Rhodospirillum rubrum ATCC 11170: one gene and its partner. The protein of the gene in region 2 interacts with the protein of the main gene of each other region in a pairwise test. Links are inferred from orthologs where the notes say so. Each region holds a gene or a part of one and is shown on either strand. Other genes may lie near its edges.

Evidence for each region. Proteins that work in one complex are often made in the same cells at the same time.
Region 1: the proteins of sufC (region 2) and RRU_RS11755 interact in binary tests that used the Escherichia coli proteins (3 or more experiments, as listed by UniProt). The link is inferred for Rhodospirillum rubrum ATCC 11170 from one-to-one orthologs.

What each region holds. Positions count from the first base shown.
Region 1 is NC_007643.1:2,626,807-2,633,955, reverse strand. What follows is about bases 1,865-4,637. They hold RRU_RS11755 (HesB/IscA family protein), read left to right. Parts: upstream 1,865-2,971; coding sequence 2,972-3,304; downstream 3,305-4,637. Other genes in these bases: nifV (homocitrate synthase), read left to right, coding at 3,679-4,637; RRU_RS11750 (NifU family protein), read left to right, coding at 3,353-3,652; RRU_RS11760 (TspO/MBR family protein), read right to left, coding at 1,894-2,394. Outside these bases: nickel ABC transporter permease subunit NikC, read left to right, coding at 1-224; RRU_RS11770 (nickel import ATP-binding protein NikD), read left to right, coding at 221-1,006; nickel import ATP-binding protein NikE, read left to right, coding at 1,003-1,836; more of nifV, read left to right, coding at 4,638-4,857; nitrogenase-stabilizing/protective protein NifW, read left to right, coding at 4,881-5,243; RRU_RS11735 (electron transfer flavoprotein subunit beta/FixA family protein), read left to right, coding at 5,441-6,292; RRU_RS11730 (electron transfer flavoprotein subunit alpha/FixB family protein), read left to right, coding at 6,309-7,149. UniProt on the Escherichia coli protein: Member of gene cluster sufABCDSE that mediates iron-sulfur cluster assembly under oxidative stress and iron limitation conditions.
Region 2 is NC_007643.1:2,986,883-2,994,130, reverse strand. Bases 979-3,850 are described here. They hold sufC (Fe-S cluster assembly ATPase SufC), read left to right. Parts: upstream 979-1,939; coding sequence 1,940-2,761; downstream 2,762-3,850. Other genes in these bases: sufD (Fe-S cluster assembly protein SufD), read left to right, coding at 2,812-3,850; sufB (Fe-S cluster assembly protein SufB), read left to right, coding at 979-1,912. Outside these bases: RRU_RS13300 (SUF system Fe-S cluster assembly regulator), read left to right, coding at 1-407; more of sufB, read left to right, coding at 458-978; more of sufD, read left to right, coding at 3,851-4,155; RRU_RS13280 (aminotransferase class V-fold PLP-dependent enzyme), read left to right, coding at 4,166-5,434; RRU_RS13275 (SUF system Fe-S cluster assembly protein), read left to right, coding at 5,488-5,886; RRU_RS13270 (HesB/IscA family protein), read left to right, coding at 5,916-6,257; RRU_RS13265 (GGDEF domain-containing protein), read left to right, coding at 6,314-7,248. UniProt on the Escherichia coli protein: Has low ATPase activity. The SufBCD complex acts synergistically with SufE to stimulate the cysteine desulfurase activity of SufS. The SufBCD complex contributes to the assembly or repair of oxygen-labile iron-sulfur clusters under oxidative stress.

The DNA.
Region 1 (7,149 bases), 360 kb from region 2 along the record:
TGCTCCATGTCGCCGGCCTGTCGTTCCTGGGATTGGGGGTCGCCCCGCCGATGGCCGAATGGGGGGTGATGATCAACGACGCCCGCCAGTTCGTCTGGACCCAGCCGATGCTGATGGTCTGGCCCGGAGTGGCGCTTTTCGTCAGCGTCATGACCTTCAACCTGCTTGGGGACGCCCTGCGCGATCGTCTTGATCCGCACCTCTGCGCGGAGCATGGACATTGAGAAACGATGGTCTGAGGATCGAGGGTCTGACGATCGCCACCCTCGGCGCCCATCCCCTGATGCTGGTGGAGGGGGTCGGCCTCGAGGTGCGGCGCGGTCGGATCCTCGCCCTGGTCGGGGCCAGCGGCTCGGGCAAATCGCTGACCTGCGCCGGGGCGCTCGACGTGTTGCCGGCCGGTGTGCGCCGCCTGTCGGGCAGGGTGCTGCTTGATGGCGAGGAGCAGGCTTTGGCCGGCCTCAAGGGCCGCCATGTGGCCTCGATCATGCAAAACCCGCGCAGCGCCTTCAATCCGGTGCGGACCATGCGCGCTCACGGCGTTGAAACCCTGAAGGCGCTGGGACGCCATGACCGGCGCTCCGAGGCGGTTCTTCTTCAAGCGCTTGAGGGGGTTGGCCTGGAAGATCCCGGGCGGGTTCTTGGGCTGCACGCCTTCGAGATGAGCGGCGGCATGCTTCAGCGCATGATGATCGCCCTGGCTTTGCTGACCGAGGCGCCGTTTCTGTTCGCCGACGAGCCGACCACCGATCTTGATCTGGTCGTGCAGGCCCGGGTGCTGTCCTTGCTCGAAGGGGTGGTCGCCGAGCGCGGCCTTGGCCTGCTGATCGTCACCCACGACATGGGCGTCGTCGCCCGGCTGGCCGATGATGTGGCGGTGATGGCCCAGGGACGCATCGTCGAGAGCGGGCCGGTCGGCGAGATCTTCCACCGGCCCCGTCACGACGCCACCCGGGCCCTGGTCGCGGCCCATCTGTCGCTTTATGGCCTGGAGGGCGTAGCGTGAGTCCTTTGTTGACGGCCAGGGCGGCCAGCAAAAGCTATCGGACGGTCTCGTTGGTTGGTCGATCGCCGGCGAAGACGGTGCTGAGCGAGGCGACGGTAACCCTGTCGGAGGGCGAGACCGTGGCCCTGCTCGGGCGCAGCGGTTCGGGGAAAAGCACCCTGGCCCGTCTGCTGCTTGGCCTGGAAAAGCCCGATCACGGCACGATCGCCTTTCGCGGCCGGCCGCTTGGCGGCTTTTCGCGCGCCGAGTGGCGGGCCTTTCGCGGCGCGGTTCAAATGGTGTTTCAAGATAGCCTGGGGGCGGTCAATCCCCGCCACCGGGTGGGGCGGATCATCGGCGAGCCGTTGCGCCATTTAACGACGCTTGATGACGCCGGGCGCGCCGCCCGCCGGGACGCCTTATTGCGTCAGGTCGGTCTGACGCCCGAGGATGCCGATAAACTGCCGCAGCAGATGAGCGGTGGCCAGTTGCAAAGGGTTTGCATCGCCCGGGCCCTGGCGCCCGGACCCCGCTTGCTGGTGCTCGACGAGGCGGTCTCGAACCTTGATCTGATGCTGCAGATCCAGATGATCGATTTGCTCAAGGATCTCCAGCGCCAAACCGGGATGGCTTATCTGTTCGTCACCCACGACCTGCGGCTGGTCGAACGCTTTTGCCAGCGGGTGATCGTGCTTGACGAGGGGAAGATCGTTGAGGAGGCCCCGGTGACCGGGGCTCAGCGCTTTGAGCATCCGGCCTCGCGGGCGCTTCAGCGGGCTATTTTGCCGGCCCGTCCGGCGGCCGCCTCAGTGGGCGATGACGAGGGGGGACGGCGCTCGGCGACCCGGTGAGGCGAGGGGCGGGGAGGGGGGCTAGGTGGCGCCCCCCTTCCTGTTAGGCGCGGCGCGTCAGACGGCGGGTTCGGCGACCGGCGTCGGCTTGCGGTTCAAGCGGTAGATGACGAGGTTGAGGAAGGCGGCGAAGCTGACCCACAGCGCATAGGGGATCAGCAGATAGCCCGCCAGAGGATGGATCGGCAGGAAGGCCAGGATCAGTTCGATCACCGAGATCCACAGGAAGCTGACCTCCAGCAGGGCGAGATCGATGCGCTTGGCGCCGAAGAACAGCCCCGACCACAGGAAGTTCATGACCAACTGCACGCCGAAGATGGTCATCGGCAGGATCATGGTCTCGCTGAAGGGCGCCGTCATCCACACCAGCCAGCCGGCGACGGCGATCATGATGTAGAGAATGCCCCAAACCGGCCCGAAAACCTTGTCGGGCGGGTTCCACGAGGGTTTGCGGATGGTCTGATACCACTTTCCGGGGCGGAAGAAGGCGCCGGACAGCGCGGTGAGCATGCAAATACCGATGAAGACGGCGAGGGTGATGGCGGAATTCTGATCCATGGTTCGTTTCCGTTTGGTTGGCGCCTGATGGACGGTGGGGCAACCGCCCGAAGTTTGGCCCATCATAACGGCTTTTCCACAGAAGAGATGCGGTCTTTACACTTTTCGCGGGCGGAAATCCGACGAACAGGTCAAAGACCGTGTGCCAGACCGTCCTCAACGCGGATGTTTTGGCCGGTGATATGGGCCGCCCCTTCGGAGCGCGGGAAGGCGACGGTCTGGGCGATCTCGTCGGTCCGGTCCTAGCGGCCAAGCGGTATCTGGGGACGAATCGAGTCGTCTTCGGGGACGGCCGCCGAGGTTGGAAACAACGGATCGCGATCGACGGCGCCATAGCCGGAGAGCGTGTGACAACCGCCCCGCTGCCCCGCCGATCGGTGCGGGAAAAGCCCTGGGGCCGACCCTGTCGGCTTTCCGACAAAGTACGGCGCCTGCCCGGGATGTCACGCAAATGTCGGAAAGGCGCCAGGGGAGGAAATTGGGATATCAAAGCTAAATCAAAGCTTTAAATAAATGGCACGGTGATTGCTTAAGGAAAGGCACCCTTGATCTTCTCCCGGAAAGGAGGGTGCTGCCGATGATGACATGGACCGAGAGTGCCGCCGCCGCCGTGCGTAAGGTGGTTGGCCGATCCCCCGAAGCCGCCACGGGCCTTCGCCTGATGGTCTCGACCGGCGGCTGCGCCGGCGTCGTCTACCGCATGGGTCTGGAGGCCCGGGCCCAGGACGACGACGCCGTGATCGATCTGGGCGAGGCCAAGGTCTTCGTCGATCCGCAAAGCTTGCCTTTGCTGGATGGCGCCCGGGTCGATTTCGTCGACAGCGGCACCGCGTCGGGCTTCGTCTTCGACAACCCCAATGCGCTCAACACCTGCAGCTGCGGCAAGTCGTTTTCCGCCGCGACCTGTTGAGCGGCCTCCGGGCTTTTCCCCCGTCTTTATTTTTTTAGGAGTGATGCCATGTCCCAGCAGGCGTTTGAAGCCAAGGTGGCCGAAGTCCTGGAAACGGTGATCCGGCCGCGTCTGCGCCGCGATAATGGCGATATCGAGTTGGTGCGCATCGAAGATCACAAGATCTTCGTCACGCTGACCGGCGCCTGTGTCGGCTGCCAGCTTTCCAGCATCACGCTGTCGGGGATCCAGCAAAAGCTGATGGAGGCCGTGGGCCGCCCGGTGCGGGTCATCCCCGCCCATGCCGTGCCCTGGGCCGGTCAGCCCCCGGTCAAAGCCGCCGCTGCCGCCACCGCGGCCTTGGCCTGAGGCGGACGGGCGGGGAGGATCGGAAGATGGATTGGTCATCGGTCATCGTCAACGATACCACGCTGCGCGACGGCGAGCAGACCGCCGGGGTGATCTTCACCCTGGGCGAAAAGGTGGCGATCGCCAAGGCCCTGGAGCGCGCCGGCGTGCCCGAGATGGAAGTCGGCATCCCGGCCATGGGGCCCGAGGAGCAGGAGTCGATCCGCGCCGTCGTCGCCCAATGCGAGGCCAGCCGGCCGATCGCCTGGTGCCGCATGCATATGACCGACCTTGACGCGGCGGCGGCCTGCGGCGTCGATATGGTCAATCTGTCGATCCCGGTTTCCGACCAGCAGATCAAGGGCAAGCTGGGCCGCGATCGCGGCTGGGTGCTCGCCCATCTGGAGACCATGATCAAGACCGCCCTGGAAAAGGGGCTGGAGGTCGCCCTGGGCGGCGAGGATTCCAGCCGCGCCGATCCCGAGTTCCTGCTTCGGGTGATCGAACGCGCCGAAGCCAGCGGCGCCCGGCGCTTCCGCTTCGCCGATACCCTGGGGATCATGGATCCCTTCACCACCTTGCAGATGTTCAAGCGCCTGCGCGCCGCCAGCGGCCTGGAACTGGAAATCCATGCCCACGATGATCTGGGGCTGGCGACGGCGAATTCCCTGGGCGCCGTGCTTGGCGGGGCCACCCATGTTTCGACCACCGTCAATGGCCTGGGCGAGCGGGCCGGCAACGCCCCCCTTGAAGAGGTGGTGATGGCCTGCCGCAATCTGTATGGCCGCCATACCGGCATCGCGCCGATGGCCCTGGCGGCGGTCTCCAAACTGGTGGCCGAGGCCTCGGGGCGGCCGGTTCCGGCGAACAAGCCGATCGTCGGCGAGGCGATCTTCACCCATGAATCGGGGATCCATGTCAGCGGCCTGCTGCGCGATCCCAAGAATTACGAGGCGTTGTCCCCCGCCGATCTCGGGCGTTGCCATCGTCTGGTTCTGGGCAAGCATTCGGGCGTCGCCAGCATCGTTCACGCCTGCAACGCCCTGGGGCTGGCCCCCGGAGAGGCCCAGGCGCGGGCCATGCTGGCGCGCGTCCGCCTCCATGCCGGGGCGACCAAGCGCCCGCCGACGGACGCCGATCTGCGCCGCTTCTTCGACGAAACCCGCTCGGTGGCCGAGGCCATCGAAACCCTTGATTTCAGCCGCCCGCCCCAGGCGGCGAGCTGACCCGCGCAAAGGGACGCCCCGTGATGAGCCGCTTTCTCGAAGATCTGCGGAGTCTGTCGAGCGCCGAGGAGTTTTTCAGCTTCCTCGGAGTCGAATTTAACCCGAAGGTTGTTCAGGTGAACCGTTTACACATCCTGAAGAAGTATCAGACCTACTTGAAGGCGTGCGACGCCGAGGAAAACGGCGAAAGCGTGTCGCGCGAGACCCACAAACGCTGCCTGGAACGGGCTTACGCCGACTTCCTGACCTCGGACGCCCGCTCGGAAAAGCTGTTCAAGGTCTTCCAGAGCGAGGCCGGCAAGGCCTTCGTCGGCCTCGATGCCATCCTGCCGCTGGCGGCGGCGGAGCGTTCTGAGTCGAAAGTTAATTCCAGCGCCGAGGCTTAGACACGTTCTTAGAGCGGGTCTGGATTGCTGCAGTTTATTAGAGAAATTTGCTGCATCGCAAAAACCAAATATAGTATGATTCTTCCGTTATGTGTCCGTCCCTCGAAAGATTAGGACGCCAAAAACGGAAGTTCGGCGGGATAACCCGCAGAGGACTTTTCCGCTCCCCCACCGGGAGCCCCGCGACGGAGGAAACCATGCATATCGTTGTCTGCATCAAGCAGGTTCCCGACAGCGCGCAAATCCGGGTGCATCCGGTGACCAACACCATCATGCGCCAGGGCGTGCCGACCATCATCAACCCCTATGATCTTTTCGCCCTTGAAGAGGCCCTGCGGCTTCGTGACAAAATGGGTGGCAAGGTGACCGTTCTGACCATGGGTCCGCCCATGGCCGATGAAAGCTTGCGCAAGGCCTTAGGGCTAGGCGCCGATGCCGCCGTGCTGTTGACCGACCGTTTCTTCGCCGGGTCCGATACCCTGGCCACCTCCTATGCCCTGGCCGCCGGGATCCGCAAGATCGGCGAGGAGGAGCCCGTCGATATCGTCTTCACCGGCAAGCAGACGATCGACGGCGATACCGCCCAGGTCGGGCCGGGGATCGCCAAGCGGCTGGGTCTTAACCAGTTGACCTATGTGGCGGCCATCCGCTCGCTCGATCTGGAAAACCGCTCGATCGTCGTCGAACGCCGGGCCGAGGGCGGCGTGCAGGTGCTAAGCACCGGGCTGCCTTGCCTGATCACCATGCTTGAAGGCACGAACACCCTGCGCCGCGGCGCCATGGACGACATGTTCCGCGCCTCGCGCGCCACCATCGCCACCTGGTCGGCCCAACAGGCCGGCGTCGATGATATCGCGCTGTGCGGTTTGCGTGGCTCGCCGACGGTGGTGAAGAAGGTCTTCGCGCCGCAACCGCGCAAGGAAAAGGCCAAGATGGTCGAGACCGCCGGCAAGTCCGATGCCGAGATCGCCCAGGCCACCCTGGATACCCTGTTTTCCGCCAATCCGAAGCTGGAGACCGACCTCCGTAAGCTGGCCGCGGCGTCGTAATACGGAGGAGCGAGAGATGAGCGAAGAGAAGAAGCCCGCCCCGGCGGCGGCCGGCCGTGGCGCCGCCAAAAAAGAGCTGTCCGAGCATTTCAAGACCTATAAGGACGTCTGGGTTTTCATCGAGATGGAGCGTGGCAAGGTCCACACCGTGTCGTGGGAACTGCTGGGCGAGGGCCGCAAGCTGGCCGACAAGCTGGGCGTGCAACTGGCCGCGGTGATCCTGGGCCCGCCCGGCAATGATCTTAAGCAGGCGATCAGCGACGCCTGGAGCTATGGCGCCGATCTCGCCTATGTGGTGTCCGAGCCGCTGCTCAAGGATTATCGCAACGAGCCCTATTCGAAGGCGCTGACCGATCTGGTCAACACCCATAAGCCCGAGATCTTGTTGCTGGGGGCGAGCACGCTCGGCCGCGATCTGGCCGGCTCGGTGGCGACCACCCTCAAGACCGGTCTGACCGCCGATTGCACCGAACTGGCCATCGACGACGACCGTTGTCTGGCGGCGACCCGTCCGACCTTCGGCGGCACCTTGCTTTGTACCATCTTCACCCTGAACTTCCGCCCGCAGATGGCGACCATCCGCCCGCGCGTGATGGCGATGCCCGAACGCAGGGACGCCAAGCCCGGCCGGGTCATCGAGTTCAAGTTGTCGATGGTCGAAGACGACATCGTGACCAAGATCCTTGATTTCGTGCCCGATACCTCGACCGAGGAAGCCCATCTGGCCTATGCCGACATCGTTGTCGCCGGCGGTCTGGGCATGGGCAATCCGGGGAACTTCCGCCTGATCACCGATCTCGCGGCGGTTCTCGGCGCCGAATACGGCGGCTCGCGGCCGACCATTCAAAAGGGCTGGA
Region 2 (7,248 bases):
GGACCGACAAGGTCAGGGCGGCCCAGCAAATCGCTTGCGATACCGGCGTGCCGTTGCCGACGGTCGCCAAGGTGATGAAGGCCTTGGTGCGCGGCAATCTGGTGATCTCCCAGCGCGGGGCGACGGGGGGCTATGGCCTTGCCCGCCCGGCCTGCGAGATCACGGTGGCCGACATGATCCAGGCGCTGGAGGGGCCGGTAGCTTTGACGGCCTGCGTCGAAACCACCGATGACGCCTGCGGATTGGAAACCCTCTGCCCGATGCATGGTCACTGGAATCGGGTCAACAAGCGGGTTGAAGAGGCCTTGCGCACGGTCAGTCTGGCGGAAATGGCCAGCGGACCGATCGAGGCCTTCGGTCTTCCCTTGGCCGAGCGCCGGGCGGCGCTGGCCCGCAGCCTGTCCTGACGGTCCCCGGACCCGCTCCCTTTGACGTCCGATCTGTGAAAGAAACAGCCATGGTAGCCACACAGAATACGGTTGATACGGTCCGCGAGGCCACCGAGGCCTATAAATACGGCTTCGTCACCGACATCGCGGTCGATATCGCGCCCAAGGGGCTGAACGAGGATATCGTCCGGCTGATTTCGGCCAAGAAAGGCGAACCGGAGTGGATGCTGGAGTGGCGGCTGAAGGCCTTTCGCCATTGGCTGACCCTGACCGAACCCGATTGGGCCAAGGTCAGCTATCCGCCGATCGATTACCAGGATGTCCATTACTACGCCGCCCCCAAGCTGAGCGAGGGGCCCAAAAGCCTCGACGAGGTCGATCCCGAACTGCTTGAAACCTATGCCAAGCTGGGCATTCCGCTGAAGGAGCAGGAGCTGCTGGCCGGGGTGGTGGCGGTTGACGCGGTGTTCGACAGCGTTTCCGTGGCCACCACCTATAAGAAGAAGCTCGGGCAGATGGGGGTGATCTTCTGCTCGATTTCGGAAGCCATCCGCGAGCACCCCGAATTGGTGCGCAAATACCTTGGCTCGGTGGTGCCCTATTCGGACAATTATTTCGCCACCCTGAACTGCGCGGTCTTCACCGATGGCTCGTTCGTCTATGTTCCCAAGGGCCTGCGCTGCCCGATGGAGCTGTCGACCTACTTCCGCATCAACGAGCGCAATACCGGACAGTTCGAGCGCACGCTGATCGTTTGCGACGACGGGGCCTATGTGTCCTATCTGGAAGGCTGCACCGCCCCGCAGCGCGATGAGAACCAGCTTCATGCCGCCGTCGTCGAACTGGTCGCCCTCGATGACGCCCAGATCAAATATTCGACGGTGCAGAACTGGTATCCCGGCGATAAGAACGGCAAGGGCGGCATCTTCAATTTCGTCACCAAGCGCGGCGCCTGCCGGGGCAAGAATTCGAAGATCTCGTGGACCCAGGTGGAGACCGGTTCGGCGGTGACCTGGAAATATCCAAGCTGCATCCTGCAGGGCGATAATTCGATGGGCGAGTTCTATTCGGTCGCCATCACCAACAATGCCCAGCAGGCCGATACCGGCACCAAGATGATCCATATCGGCCGCAACACCCGCTCGCGGATCATCTCCAAAGGCATCGCCGCCGGCCGTTCCGACCAGACCTATCGCGGGTTGGTGCGTATGCTGCCCAAGGCGGAAGGGGCGCGCAATTTCACCCAATGCGACAGCCTGCTGATCGGCGATCGCTGCGGCGCCCATACGGTGCCCTATATCGAAAGCCGCAATCCGACGGCCAAGGTCGAGCACGAGGCGACGACCAGCCGCATCGGCGACGACCAGCTTTTCTATTGTCTGCAGCGCGGCATCGCCGAGGAAGACGCCGTGGCGCTGATCGTCAACGGCTTCTGCAAGGAGGTGCTGCAGACCCTGCCGATGGAATTCGCCGTCGAGGCCCAGAAGCTGGTGAGCATCAGCCTTGAAGGCAGCGTCGGCTAAGCGCCGCCGCGCCGATCGCCCACCCCGATGATGACACTGTCGAAGACCGAAAAGGACCGCGCCATGGCGCTGCTGGAAATCAAGGACCTTCATGCCCGGGTCGAGGACGAAGCCTCCGGTCGGGGCGAGGGCGCCTATCGGGAGATCCTGAAGGGGCTGTCGCTGACCATCAATCCCGGCGAGGTTCATGCCATCATGGGCCCCAATGGCGCGGGCAAGAGCACGCTTTCCAGCGTCATCACTGGCAAGCCCGGGTATGAGATGACGGCGGGCAGCCTGATTTATCAGGGCCGCGATCTTTGCGCCCTGGAACCCCATGAGCGCGCCTGCGAAGGGATCTTCCTGGCCTTCCAATATCCGGTGGAGATCCCCGGGGTCGGCTTCACCACCTTCCTCAAGACCGCGATCAACGCCCGACGCAAGTATTTCGGCCAGGAGGACATCGATGCGATGGACTTCCTCAAGCTGATGAAATCCAAGACCAAGCTGCTGGGCATCGCCGACGACATGATGAAGCGTCCGGTCAATGTCGGTTTCTCGGGCGGCGAGAAGAAGCGGGCCGAGATTTTGCAAATGGCGATGCTCGAACCGACGTTGATGATCCTGGACGAGATGGATTCAGGGCTCGACATCGACGCCCTGCGCATCGCCGCCCAGGGGGTGAACGACATGCGCTCGCCCGATCGCGCCATCTTGTGCATCACCCATTACCAGCGGCTTCTTGATTACATCGTGCCCGATTTCGTCCACGTCCTGGCCGATGGCAAGATCGTCAAGTCCGGGGGCAAGGACCTCGCCCTGGAACTTGAGGAAAAGGGTTACGCCGAATTCGTCGCCCGGGCCGCCTGAGGGGGACCGTGCTCCCGCCCCAGACCGCCAAGACCCAAGGACGCGCACCGATGACATTGCCCCAAACCCAGCCCTTCCTCGATACCCTGGCGCCCGCGTCTTACGCGGACGGGGGGGATGGCGACGGGAAACCCGGCTGGCTTGACGATCTGCGTCAGGCCGGTCTGGACATCTACCGGCGCCAGGGGCTGCCCACGCCGCGGGTGGAGGCCTGGAAGTACACCAATCTGGGTGGGCTGACCAAGATCGCCTTCAAGCCCGAGCCGGCGCCGGTGACCCTGGATCCCGGGCGTCTGCCGCTTGATCGCGTTCTGGCGCTTGACGCCCACAAGCTGGTCTTCGTCAACGGCCGGCTTGATCGGACGCTCTCGGACGCGGGGGATCTTCCGGCCGGGCTGCGGGTCAGCGGCCTTGCCGCGCTGCTGGCCGAGGATCCGGCGCGGATCGAACCGCTGCTGGGCAAGGGCGCGGCCCTTGACGATCTGCCGCTGGCCGCGCTCAACACTGGCATGATCGCCGATGGCATGGTGATCGAGGTCGCCGAGGATGCGGTGATCGAGCGGCCGCTGCATGTGATCGCCGTTTCGGCGGCGCTTGACGGCCCAATGGTGTTCTATCCGCGCCTGCTGGTGGTGGTCGGCGCCCGCGCCCGTCTGGTTCTGGCCGAAAGCCATGTCGGCCTGCCCGATCATCCGGCCTTTTCCAATGGGGTCAGCGAGATCTCGTTGGGCGAGGGCGCCCAGTTGTCCCATTACCGCCTGATCGACGGCGCCGCCGATGGCTATCTGGTTGGCACCACCCTGGTCGAGGTCGGGGTGCGGGCCGGTTATGAAAGTTTCACCCTGGAACTGGGCGGCCGGCTGACCCGCAATGAAATCCGCGTCACCCTGGCCGGCGAAGAGGGGCAGGCTCGGGTCAGCGGCGGTTATGCGGTGCGCGCCGGCCAGCATCTCGACAATACGGTGCTGATTGACCATGCCCAACCGGGCGCCACCTCGCGCCAGTTGTTCAAGGGCGTGCTCGACGAGACCGGCAAGGCGGTGTTCCAGGGCAAGATCCTGGTGCGGCGCGGCGCCCAGAAGACCGATGGCCAGCAATTGCACAAGGCCTTGTTGCTGTCGCGCGGCGCCGAGGTCGATACCAAGCCCGAGCTTGAGATCTATGCCGACGACGTGGTCTGTGGCCACGGCGCCACCGCCGGCGAAATGGACGCCGACCAGCTTTTCTATCTTCAGGCGCGAGGCCTGGACGAGGCGACCGCCCGCGCCCTGCTGGTGGAAGCCTTTCTGGAAGACGTCGTCGGCGAAGTCGGCGATCTGCCGGTGCGCGCGGCGATGATCGCCAAGGTGCGCGATTGGCAGCGCGCCCGTGACGGCGCGGTGTGGAGCGAGTAGGGGGAACGCGATGATGGCGAGCAGCACGGCGGCGCGCGAGCCGCACCCAGGCGACGACAGCCCTTATGACGTGGAGGCGATCCGCGCCGATTTTCCAATCTTCGGCACCCAGGTCCATGGGCAGCCGCTGATCTATCTCGATAGCGGCGCCTCGGCCCAGAAGCCGCGCGCCGTGATCGATGCCATGCGTTTGATGTATGAGGGCGAATACGCCAACGTCCATCGCGGCGCCTATTGGCTGTCGGAGCGGTCGACCACGCGCTACGAGGAAGCCCGCCAGACCGTGCGCGGCTTCATCAACGCCGCCCGGTCGGAGGAGGTGGTCTTCACCATGGGGGCGACCGACGCCATCAATCTGGTCGCCTATAGCTTCGGCCGGGGTCTGCTCCAGGCCGGCGATGAGATCATCATCAGCGCCCTTGAGCACCATTCCAACATCGTGCCCTGGCAGATCCTGCGCGACGAGCGCGGCATCGTGTTGAAGGTCTGCCCGATCACCGATGCCGGCGACCTTGATCTTGGCGCCCTGGAAACGCTGCTTGGCCCGCGCACCAAGCTGGTGGCGATGGCCCATACCTCGAATGTTCTGGGCACCATCTTGCCGGTCGAGACCATCATCAAGATGGCCCATGGCGTTGGCGCCCGGGTGCTGCTTGACGGCTGTCAGGCCGTCGTTCACACCGCCGTCGACGTTCAGGCGCTCGATGTCGATTTCTATGCCTTTTCCGGCCACAAGCTGTATGGCCCGACCGGCATCGGCGTGCTCTACGCCAAGCACGAGTTGCTCGAGGCCATGCCGCCCTTCCGCGGCGGCGGCGACATGATCGCCAGCGTGAGCTTTGAGCACTCGGTCTGGGCCGAGCCGCCGGCCAAATTCGAGGCGGGAACGCCGCCGATCGTCCAGGCGGTCGGGCTGGCCAGCGCCATCGACTATGTCTCGGCCATCGGCCTTGCGCGCATCGCCCGCCACGAGGCCGATCTGCTGAACTATGCCACCCAGAAGATGACGGTCCTTCCCGGGCTGACCATCCATGGCACCTCGACCCGCAAGGCAGCGGTGATCTCGTTCACCATGGATTGCGCCCATCCCCACGATATGGCGACCCTGCTCGATCGCTCGGGCGTGTGCATCCGGGTCGGCCATCATTGCGCCCAGCCGCTGATGGCGCGTCTGGGCGTCAGCGCGACGGCGCGGGCCTCTTTCGCCCTGTACAACACCCGCGCCGATGTCGACGCCTTCGTCAAGGCGCTGGAGAAGGTTCGCGCCTTCTTCGCCTGACCGGGCGCGTGGTTTGGTTTTCGTCTATCCGACCTTAGGAAAAGAGCCCTGACATGATGCCTCCCTATGCCATGCCGGCCGCCATGATGGATCCCCCCGAGGAGGGGGCCATCGCGCATGCCGGATCCCCCCTGGTCGAGGGGATGACCCCGGCGAGCCGTGATGCCGTGATCGACTCACTCCAAGAGATCTATGATCCCGAGATCCCGGTGAATATCTACGACCTCGGTCTTATCTATGAGATCGAGATCGATGACCACGGCGACTGCAAGATCCTGATGACCCTGACCGCCCCGGCCTGTCCGGTGGCGGGGACCCTTCCCGGAGAAACCGCGGAAAAGGTCGCCACCCTTGAAGGGATCGGCCGGGTCGAGGTCAATTTGACCTGGGAACCGCCGTGGACGCCCGAGCGTATGTCCGAGGTCGCCCGCGTCGCCCTCGATATGTTTTAATCCAAGGCTTAGCCGCCAGGAGGTCCCCCATGGCTCTTCCCCCGCCGATCACCTTGACCGAGGCCGCCGTGGCCCGCATCAAGGCCCTGATGGCGCGCGCCGACAAGCCGGTCGCCGGTCTGCGGGTCGGAGTCTCGACCAAGGGTTGTTCGGGGCTTTCCTATAAGATCGACTACGCCGAGGATGGACCGCGCCCCTTCGAAGAGGTGGTCAGCCAGGATGGGGCGACGGTCTTTCTGGAGTCCAACGCCGTGATGTTCCTGATCGGCAGCCAGATGGACTTTAAACAAGACAAGCTGAGCGCCACCTTCTCGTTTGCCAATCCCAACGAGAAGGCGCGCTGCGGCTGCGGCGAGAGCTTTTCCGTTTGACGGGCGCGGGGGCGGCCGTTTGAAGAAGGATAAAGCGCTAGCATAAGGGGCCCGGCGTGATCGATACGACGACGATGATGCTGGTGCTTGGACTGGGCAATCTGCTGTTTGGTCTGACCATGGCCGCCTACCGCCAGCCCGCCGCCGATCATCGGGTGATGCGGCTGTGGATCGCCGCCCAGGTTTTGAAGGGGATCGGCACCCTTCTTGTCACGCTGCGCGGCGAGGTCGGACTGAGTTTGAGCATCTTCGGCGGCAACTCGCTGATCTTCATCGGCTATGGCCTGGAGGTCGCCGCCTATCGCGCCTATGCCAAGCGCCCCAATGCCGATGCCTTGCTGCCCTTGCTGATCGTCGGCTATCTGGTGCTGTTCAATGGCGCGGCGGGGATCACCCCGCCCGATGCGCCCCGCAATCATCTGTTTTTCCTGTCCTCGGCGATGCTCGCCAGTCTGGGCTTTCTAAACTGCTGGTTCTTGCTGCGGGCCAAGCGCCCGCCCTCGCCGGTCAAGACCTTGTTGATCTCCAGCAATGCCCTTCTGGGCTTGGCGGCCGTGGGGCGGGCGGTGGGCAGCCTGCTCGCCGGGCCGCTGTCGCCCTTCGCCAATTCGCCGACCCATCTGGTGGTCTATGGTTTGGCCTATGCCTTCATGATCACCAACGGCTTTGGCTTTCTTCTGTTGGTCAAGGAGGATACCGACGCCGCCTTGCGACGGCTGGCCGATACGGACCAGATGACCGGTCTGGCCAACCGCCGGCACTTCCTGACGGCAAGCCAGGAGGCCTGGAAACTGGCCGGGCGGCTGGGGCGGCCGACGGCGCTGATGATGTTCGATGTCGATCATTTCAAGCAGGTCAACGATAGTCAGGGTCATGCCGCCGGCGATGCGGCGCTGGTCGATCTGGCGCGGAACGTTCGCGAGGTCCTGCGCGATATCGATATTTTCGGGCGCATGGGCGGCGAGGAATTCGCCATCACCCTGCCGGGCTG